DNA from 3 places in the Lentibacillus daqui genome. Region 2 is predicted to be linked to each of the others. Evidence: riboswitches for the same ligand, from Rfam matches in the RefSeq annotation. Region 2 holds a riboswitch; each other region holds the start of a gene.
What was found. A riboswitch is a leader RNA that binds a small molecule or an ion and turns the genes downstream of it on or off. The one in region 2 is predicted to bind S-adenosylmethionine.
Positions count from the first base shown of each region.

Region 1: it holds a riboswitch for S-adenosylmethionine, as region 2 does, so the genes downstream of both, O2S85_RS17820 (O-acetylhomoserine aminocarboxypropyltransferase/cysteine synthase family protein) here and O2S85_RS13440 (homocysteine S-methyltransferase family protein) in region 2, are expected to answer to the same signal.
Region 3: it holds a riboswitch for S-adenosylmethionine, as region 2 does, so the genes downstream of both, O2S85_RS08690 (M20 metallopeptidase family protein) here and O2S85_RS13440 (homocysteine S-methyltransferase family protein) in region 2, are expected to answer to the same signal.

Region 1 is NZ_CP114176.1:3,573,740-3,576,929, forward strand. Features, by position in the region: gene megL (methionine gamma-lyase) at 1-403, opposite strand, end outside; SAM riboswitch class I at 793-909, shown strand; gene O2S85_RS17820 (O-acetylhomoserine aminocarboxypropyltransferase/cysteine synthase family protein) at 1,083-2,792, shown strand; gene O2S85_RS17825 (GDSL-type esterase/lipase family protein) at 3,122-3,190, shown strand, end outside.
Region 2 is NZ_CP114176.1:2,652,487-2,655,676, reverse strand. Features, by position in the region: gene O2S85_RS13445 (glutamate-5-semialdehyde dehydrogenase) at 1-789, shown strand, start outside; gene O2S85_RS13440 (homocysteine S-methyltransferase family protein) at 887-1,939, opposite strand; SAM riboswitch class I at 2,041-2,138, opposite strand; gene cysK (cysteine synthase A) at 2,381-3,190, opposite strand, start outside.
Region 3 is NZ_CP114176.1:1,720,229-1,723,418, forward strand. Features, by position in the region: gene O2S85_RS08685 (DNA polymerase IV) at 1-1,181, shown strand, start outside; SAM riboswitch class I at 1,312-1,416, shown strand; gene O2S85_RS08690 (M20 metallopeptidase family protein) at 1,513-2,709, shown strand; gene O2S85_RS08695 (ABC transporter substrate-binding protein) at 2,738-3,190, shown strand, end outside.

The DNA.
Region 1 (3,190 bases), 920 kb from region 2:
TGTTGGAAAGGCTATGGGTTATCGCGTATTTTTCCTCCATCATGCTTAACAGGTCAAATGTACACCCATACAGCCCGGATGAACAGACAATATGATCATTAGCCTTGGTTAATGCAATCAAAACTGCCGATACAGCAGCCATCCCGGAGCCAAATGCCAGCCCCCGCTCCCCATGTTCTAACGCGGCCATTCGTTCTTCCAATGCCGTTACAGTCGGATTGCCAATTCGTGAATAAATATAGCCCTCCTCATCCCCGGAGAATCGGCGTTCCCCTTGTTCAGCAGTTGCAAATGTAAAAGTTGATGTTTGAAATAATGGTGGTGTTAAACTTCCCAACATATCTTTTGCATCATAACCATCATGTATGACAGATGTTTCCAAATGTTTAAATCGCTTAGCCATATTCCTCTCCCCTTTATGCGCTTTCTTTCTTTACATCCATGATATCGGAAAATACCAATATTCGAAAGTGTTTTCTGAATTATTGACACACTTTTTTCGCTAAACTGAATCCCCTCCTTGTTAAGATTTTAGAGGAGCTGCAAGCAGGACGGGAGGGGCTCGCCTAGTCGGGAGAGAATGCACCGAGGACGGGACAGAGACTCGCGAAGTCGGTAGAGTACGCTCCGGGACGGGAGAGGGACCCGCTAAGTCGGGACAAAGACTCGGGACAAAGACAGCAAAGCGATTTCGCTAATGAGCCATGATAATTCCCAAAATAACAGTTGACAGATGACACTACTCAGGTTTATACTTTTTATTAAATTAAATTTTTCAAAACCTTTTTATATCTCTTATCAAGAGCGGTGGAGGGATTAGGCCCTGCGAAACCCGGCAACCATCAGGCTAAAAAGCAGTCATGAAAGGTGCTACATCCTACAGGTCCTTGTCGATCTGGAAGATAAGAGGAGGAACGTTCTTATCCGCCCTCTTCTTAAGGAAGGGCGTTTTTTCGTATCCCCCCACGTCAATTACAACGCTCGATCAAAGTCATTGCTATACTGTGATACAAGCAATCCTTACAGAATTAAAGCATTGGCTGAAATAATCAGTCACCCAACTACCTTAGGAGGAATCATTGATGTCAAACTTTCATTCGCACGATTTAGAAACATTGTTGCTTCATGCAGGGCAGGAACCAGATCCAACAACAGGATCTCGCAGTGTTCCGATCTACCAGACGACTTCCTACGTATTTAACGATACGGAACATGCGCAAAACTTATTTGCATTAGCTGAACCAGGCAATATCTACACACGACTTGGCAATCCAACGTGTGCTGTTTTTGAAGAACGAGTCGCCCAGTTGGAAGATGGATCAGCAGCAGTTGCCACCTCATCCGGCATGGCAGCAATTACATTAGCTATTCTGAATCTGGCTGGTGCCGGTGACGAAATTATTGCCGACAGCAACTTGTACGGCGGAACCTATAATTTGTTTTCCACCACTTTGCCCCGTTATGGAATTAAGGTGAAATTTGTTGACGGGACAGACCTTGATGCCATTCGTTCCGCGATAACAACAAAAACGAAAGCAATTTATGGAGAAATTATTACCAATCCGAGTCTGAATGTGCTTGATGTGGAGGAAATTGCCAGCATCGCCCACGAACATCATATCCCGTTAATTGTGGACAACACGTTTGCTACCCCGTATTGCGCAAAGCCCTTAACATGGGGAGCCGACATTGTGATCCATTCTGCTACCAAATGGATCGGTGGCCACGGAAATTCCATTGGTGGTGTTGTTGTCGATGGTGGACGATTTAATTGGGACAACGAAAAATTCCCCGGGTTTACCGAACCGGATGAGAGCTATCACGGCCTCCGCTATGCAGACTTGGCACCGGCTGCCTTCGCAACAAAATTACGGGCGCAATTACTGAGGGATATCGGAGCATGCCTAAGTCCCATTAATGCCTTTTTGCTATTGCAAGGACTGGAAACCTTACATTTGCGTGTCGAACGTCATAATCAAAATGCGCTAGAAGTCGCCGCATACCTCAAGGCGCATCCAGCTGTGGAATGGGTCAACTATCCTGGATTGGAAAACCACCCTTCCCATTCATTGGCTCAAAAATATTTGCAACACGGTTTTGGTTCCATCATCACGTTCGGTATTCAAGGTGGCAGGCAAGCAGGAAGGAAATTGATTGACAATATTTCGATCTGGTCACATGTCGCGAATGTCGGGGATGCGAAATCACTGATTATTCATCCTGCATCCACAACCCATCAGCAATTAAGTGCGGAAGACTTGGAAAAAAGCGGTGTATCCGAAGAACTTGTCCGCCTTGCTATCGGGGTCGAAAATGTGGATGATATTTTAATTGATTTGGATCAGGCTATTGCCAAAGCTACCGATACAAAGCCAACTATCCAATCTTCCGGGAATGATGCCATTAAATGGCTGCTTTCATCCCCTTTTTCCCGTGAAGCTGGTGCGATAAGACAAAAAGTAATCGCAGTAATTGGCCAAGATCATAGCAAACAGGAATTACAGCAATTACAACAGTATGGATTCCAAATCGTCGAAGTAAATGAACAGACCCAAGCGCCGGATACAATTGATGCAGCTTGGTTGAAAAAAGGACCTGTCCCCGCCAGCACGCTGGAACAGTTTATTAATGCACAAGGAAAGATCCTGTGGATAGAACAACCGGATGAAACCGATCCAACACTGGAACATGCAAAAGCTTGCGGAATTACGGTTATCACCGGATTAAACCCCAATGAAACATTTATACGTTTGCGCAACAACACATCCGAACAACTGACTGTTGAGGTATAACAATTTTTTAAGGTTTTGGAGGCTGACCCTATATGGGTACGGCCTTCTTTTTTTACATCATTTTCGCGACAAAACATGTATGCTATAATCATAATCACAACTTGCAAGAAATAATGGCTTCTGTGTGTGTTCCACTAGATATGGATGATTTTAGCAGGAGTCCCCCTGTCTTATTATTACAATTTTATAACATGCCAAATCAATGATAAAAACATGATATACTAGCCAAGATAAACGGGTAAACATATACTATTATGCACCCTTTTCGCATTTGTTCTGATTCATTTCATTTCTTGCATACAGTATAATAGAACTATTTTCGTATTGGTGTGATAAATTTGAGGAAGTTTGCAGTTATTTTTGTTATTTTACTTGTCATTATCGGTGCAGGAGGCTTT
Region 2 (3,190 bases):
AATCAGGCACTTGTTGCAGTCATTCGCCATGCGCTTGCCAACAGTGCTTTGCCCGTTGATGCGGTACAGTTAATTGAGGACACAAGCAGGGAAACAGCCAAAGAATTGTTCCATTTAAATGATTACCTGGATGTGCTAATCCCTCGCGGCGGTAAGAATTTAATTGATACCGTTGTACGTGAATCCACTGTACCAGTCATCGAAACTGGTGCTGGTAACTGTCATATTTATATTGACGAAGCAGCTGACCCTAAGATGGCTGAAGCGATTGTCTTAAATGCCAAGCTACAACGCCCATCCGTTTGTAACGCGATTGAATCACTAATCATTCATGAAAAGTGGCTGAAGCAAAACGGTGTAAGCCTGTTAGAAAAGCTGGCTGAAAATGGTGTGGAGATCCATGGGGATGAAGCGGTATGTGCAGCCTTTTCCCAAGCAAAACCGGCAACTGAAGAAGACTGGTATACGGAATATCTTGGCCTTTGTATCAGTGTGAACCAGGTTGACTCATGTACAGCAGCGATTGAGCATATTAATCATTATGGCACGAAACATTCGGAGGCGATCATTACGGAAGATAACGAGCATGCCAAGCAATTTTTACAGCTGGTTGATGCAGCTGCTGTTTATCATAATGCCTCGACCAGATTTACCGATGGTGCTGAATTTGGCTATGGAGCGGAGATCGGTATTAGCACACAAAAGCTGCATGCGCGTGGACCAATGGGATTGCGTGCATTGACATCAAGTAAATTTTATATTTATGGGAATGGACAGGTGCGAAAATAAAATAACTACCATTACCACGCATATTAAATGATGAAATAGGGTCAGCCCGTCCTCACCAATCGGGGAGGGGCTGACCTTTCACATTTTTCAGTTTTCGTTAAGCTTTTAACCGATAATCCAAATTATGCTTCTTCAATGTCTCATCATTCCCAAATAAAAAGTGTTTTTCCATATTAGGGGAGTACTTGGAATTAACGGTTTCCACGCCAGCTGCCTCCGCTACTGCCCGCAACATGGCAGGAGAAGCTCCACAGCATAAACCAATATAATTGATGCCGATGCTTTTTGCCTCTTTGGCCCATTCCGCCAGTTCATATCGATTATGATAGAGCGGGTCAAGTGCTGTTGGGAAAGTTGTTTCTAATGGTAAGTGGCAACTGCACCCACCATCTGGCAAGTTAAAGAAGGTCGGATGTTCATCAGTCGTCCGGTATGGGATTGGTAGTCCTCCAACATATCCATCAACGTTATGACGGATGTTGGCAAGGTATGGCTGCATCGTATTTGGTCCACGGAAACAATTCATCCCAACGACGAGTGCACCTTTTTCGGAAAGAAGTTTGCAGGCCTCTTCCACCGTGTAGCCATCCCGCAAGATATTTTCGCCCATTAATCCAAAGGTGATAACAGCCGGTAAGCCCTGTTTAGTGATTTCTTCCAATGCAATCAGTGCTTCCTCGTAATAATAAAATGTTTCACCATTAATGAAGTCAACTCCTTCTTGTTTGCACCAAGTTACCATTTCCGCAAACATGCTGCGGACTAGTTCCTTTGACTCGGGATTTTTCGGGTCAAAGATATTCGTGTTGGAAATATTTCCGGCGACAAGCGCCTCTTCAACCGGATGTTCCTTGGCGACCTCTTTTGCCAGACGGATAGCACTCCGGTTTAATGGCTCCAACAAATCTTCTTTACCTATAATGCGCATTTTCTCACGGTGGGCATTATATGTAAAAGCCAGTACCACATCTGATCCCGCATTCATAAAATCGCGGTAAGCTTGTTTTAATGCCTCTGGATTATCCAGTGCGACTTCTGGAACGAACGAGCCCGCCTGCAGATATCCCCTGCGCTCCAGTTCAAATAAATATCCTTCCCCGGCAATAACCGTACCTTCTTTTAACCGTTGTTCCAAACTACGCTTCGTCATTTTGTTTTCCTCCCTGTATACTTGGATTTTAAATTATATGGTAGCAAAAAGCCTCTTCTTACTGTCGATAAGAAGAGGCTTGGCACCGTGTGTTTAAGCATTTCTTATCTTCAAGCATTACGCTTCTGGAATTAGCACAGTACATACGCCTGTTGCTGAGGTTTCCCAGGGCCAGTCCCTCCACCTCTCTGGATAAGAATAAATTCAAATATTTATTCAATTATTAATACATACTATACGGGCAACTTAATCAAATGTCAAGCGAAAATGGGACACGAGGACAGGTTCGACGCCCACCATAAATTGGAAAACCGCCTATTCGTCGATAAAATCGCAAAAACCGCTGATAAATGTAGTTGAATTGTTGATAAACGATAAAAAAATCGCCGATAAACATTTGCTCTCCCTTTGGCTTGGACAGAAGAACGCCCCTATTCCTAATTAAATCAAGTCCATGCTCAGGTAACGTTCACCGCTGTCAGGCGCCATGGATAGTACTTTTTTTCCATTGCCTAATCGTTTGGCAACTTCAATGGCTGCATACACCGCAGCAGATCCGGACAGACCGATAAAAATCCCTTCCTGTTGCGGTAATTGACGGTACATGTTAACGGCATCTTCGTCCTCGATTTGCATAATTTCGTCATAGATGTCGGTGTTTAAGATATTCGGCACAAATCCGGGGCTTGTGCCAACCAGTTTATGTTTGCCTGGTTTGCCACCCGACAGGACAGGGGATCCCTTAGGTTCTGCAACAGTGATTGTCAGCCCGGGAATTTTTTCTTTCAAAACTTCCCCGGTACCGGTAATTGTTCCACCGGTTCCTGCTGTACAAACAAATGCATCGAGTTTGCCATTCATTTGTTCGTAAATTTCCAGCGCTGTAGTTGTCCGGTGAATATCGGCGTTTGCTTCATTTTCAAATTGCTGTGGAATAAAGCTTCCCGGAATTTCCTTTTGTAGTTCCAGAGCCTTTTTAATGCAACCGGGCATCTTTTCTTCGCTAGGGGTGAGGACTACCTCGGCTCCGTACGCTTTCAAGATATTTTTTCGCTCTGCGGTACTGTTATCCGGCATAACCATAATGGCCTTATATCCTTTTGCCGCGGCATTCATGGCCAGGCCGATTCCCGTGTTGCCACTGGTTGGTTCAATAATGGTTGCTCCAGGCTTCAGGGTACCTTTATCCTCCGCAACTTTAATCATATTATACGCTGCCCGGTCCTTAACGCTTTTACTTGGGTTAAACTG
Region 3 (3,190 bases), 930 kb from region 2:
CAGTTGAAATGGCTTATAATCCTAAGCTAAAAGGGAAACCGCTGGCAATTGCCGGAAATCCTGAGGAACGAAAAGGAATTGTGGTAACCAGCAGTTACGAGGCCAGGGAAAAAGGGGTTAAAACAACGATGACATTGTGGCAGGCACGCAAACTATGTCCCAATTTGATTGTCATGAGACCTAATTTTGATCGATATCGAACCGCTTCAACGGAAATGTTTAAAATGCTTGCTGCAATCACCCCGTTCGTACAACCGGTCTCCATTGACGAAGGTTATATGGATATTACGGAATGCGAACAGCTTGGCGATCCGATTACGATTGCCGAAAAATTGCAGAAACAAATCAAAAACGAGCTGGATTTACCTTGCAGCATTGGCATTGCGCCAAATAAATTTTTGGCAAAAATGGCCTCCGATATGAAAAAGCCAATGGGGATTACCATTCTTCGTAAGCGTGATCTTCCTCAGAAGTTATGGCCACTTCCAGTTGGTGAAATGTATGGCGTTGGGGAAAAAACAGCCCGTAAATTAAACGCGATTGATGTCATAACCATTGGTGATTTGGCCCGTCATGATGTATACCAGCTTAAACAGGTTTTGGGAATTAATGGAGAACGATTACAAAACCGGGCTAATGGCGTGGATCCAAGACCGGTTGATCCAGATGCTGTTAATGAGTTTAAAAGCATTGGCAGTTCACAAACATTACCTGAAGATACGACCGATGAAACAGAAATCCGTAAACTGATGCACCAGCTTGCTGAAAATGTGGAACGCAGGATGAGACGAAAACAGGCAGCAGGAAGCAGTGTTCAAATCATGATTCGCTATCATGACCGCAAAACAATTACCAGAAGCAAAAAACTGCAAACATATATTGAGACAAAAGAGGATATTCTTCAAGCTGCCAATGAATTATTTCAAAAACACTGGAATTTGGAGCCAATCCGTTTGCTTGGTATAACGGTTCAGGATGTGGATGAGAAACAAAATATCGCCTACCAACTGGATTTATTCACGTATGAGCAGGAAGCGGAAAAGGAAAAGCTCAATAAGGCAATTGATGAATTAACCACAAAATACGGCAAAAACCCATTTAGGAAGTTGACGAATCTTGAAAAGGATGAACAACCACATACAAGTTTTCAAAAGGATTTTCTGGATGATTACAAGAGATAAGTGCTCACATCATTATGTATGGTGTGGGCTTTTTTGTGGGGATCAAGCATAAAATGTATGTGGGCTGCGTATTTTATGTTGACAATCCCTACCAGTATTGTTAACATTAAAATCAATCAACAATTAAAGATTCTTATCAAGAAAGGTGGAGGGACTGGCCCTGTGATACCTGGCAACAGACTGTGGCAGTACTGTGCTAATTCCTGTGAACGTGTATGTGTTCAGAAGATAAGAAGGAGCCATATGTGATTAAATGTGGTTTACCCTCTTCTTGTCTTAAAGGAAGAGGATTTTTTAGCTATTTAATCATAAAAAAAGGGGGAGAAGGAGCATGAACATTAAGGAGCAAAACAATATTCTTGAATCGATTTATTCAGAGCTGGATCAGAATTTGGAGGAAATTATCGGTTGGAGAAGGTATATGCACCAACACCCGGAACTTTCATTTCAAGAAGAAAACACTGCTAAATTTATTGAAGAAAAACTGATCGGATTCGGACTGAAGGTAAGGACAAACATTGGTGGTAATGGACTCATCGGCATTTTGGAAGGAAATCAACCCGGAAAAACAATTGCATTGCGCGCAGATTTCGATGCCTTGCCGATTGAAGATCAAAAGGATGTACCATATAAATCATTAAACCCTGGTGTCATGCATGCATGCGGTCATGATGGTCATACCGCTGCTTTATTGGGAACAGCTAAAACCCTCAGCAAGTATCGCCGGTATATAAATGGTACGATCATCTTCATTTTCCAACCTGCTGAAGAGCTGCCTCCCGGGGGAGCAAAATATATGATAGAAGAAAATGTACTAGATGGCGTAGACTACGTATTCGCTGCACATCTTGCATCTGACATTCCATTGGGGAAAATTGGTGTAGGGGCAGGATATAAAGCAGCTGCAGTCGACAAATTTGAAATTACAATTGAAGGAACTGGAGGCCATGGAGCAAGGCCACATCAATCCAATGATCCGATTGTTATTGGCAGTGATATTGTCAATGCCTTGCAAAAAATCGTCAGCCGGAGAGTCGATCCATTAAAATCGGCGGTCGTCACGCTTGGTGTGTTTCAGGCGGGAAATGCATTTAACGTTATCCCTGAAACTGCACGATTGGAAGGAACGGTACGTACATTTGATGAAAAAGTAAGAACGCAAGTGAGCGAGCAGATTTATTCAATTGTAAACGGCATTGCAGCCGGTTTTCAGGCAACAGCGAAAATAGATTATTTATTTGGTTATCCAGCATTGTATAACCATCAAACAGAAACGGAAACAGTCAAAAAGCTATTAAGTGAAACTTTTTTAGAGAGTTCGGTTGTTGATCTTGAAACAGGCATGGGTGCTGAAGATTTCTCCTACTTTCTATTAGAAAAACCAGGTACATACTTCCGGGTTGGTTCACGAAATGATGATGAAAGCACACATTTCCCACATCATCACCCGAATTTTGATATCGATGAGCGGGCGTTGTTGAATATTGAAAAGGCATTTACGAAAATTGTTTCTTATTATTTGTTTTAAATATGAGCGATGAACATGGGGGAGTGTGATGAAGGTTTACAAATCATTGCAAATCATATTACGTTTAATAATCTCATTAGTCATTATTGGTTTAATTGGCTGTTCAAAGGATAGTAACAGTCAGAATGCAGATAAAGAAACAGACGGTACCCCGGTTAAGGGAGGAGAGCTGAATGTGGCGATCGGATCTGAGCCGGATTCCCTTGACTGGATGTATATTTCTGCGACTGCCACAAGAGACATCGCTTGGAATATGTTTGAAACTCTATTTGCCTTAGATCAGGATTTTGGTGCAAAACCAATGATTGCAAAGGACTATAAGCTTAGTGATGACGAAAAGACCTATACTATTCAGTTGCGTAAAGGGGTGAAATTTCATAATGGCGCCACCGTGACAGCTGATGACGTTGTTGCCTCCATTGAACGTTGGGAAAAAGTATCCTCTGTCGGGAAGATTACTGGTAAATATATTAAGCGAGTA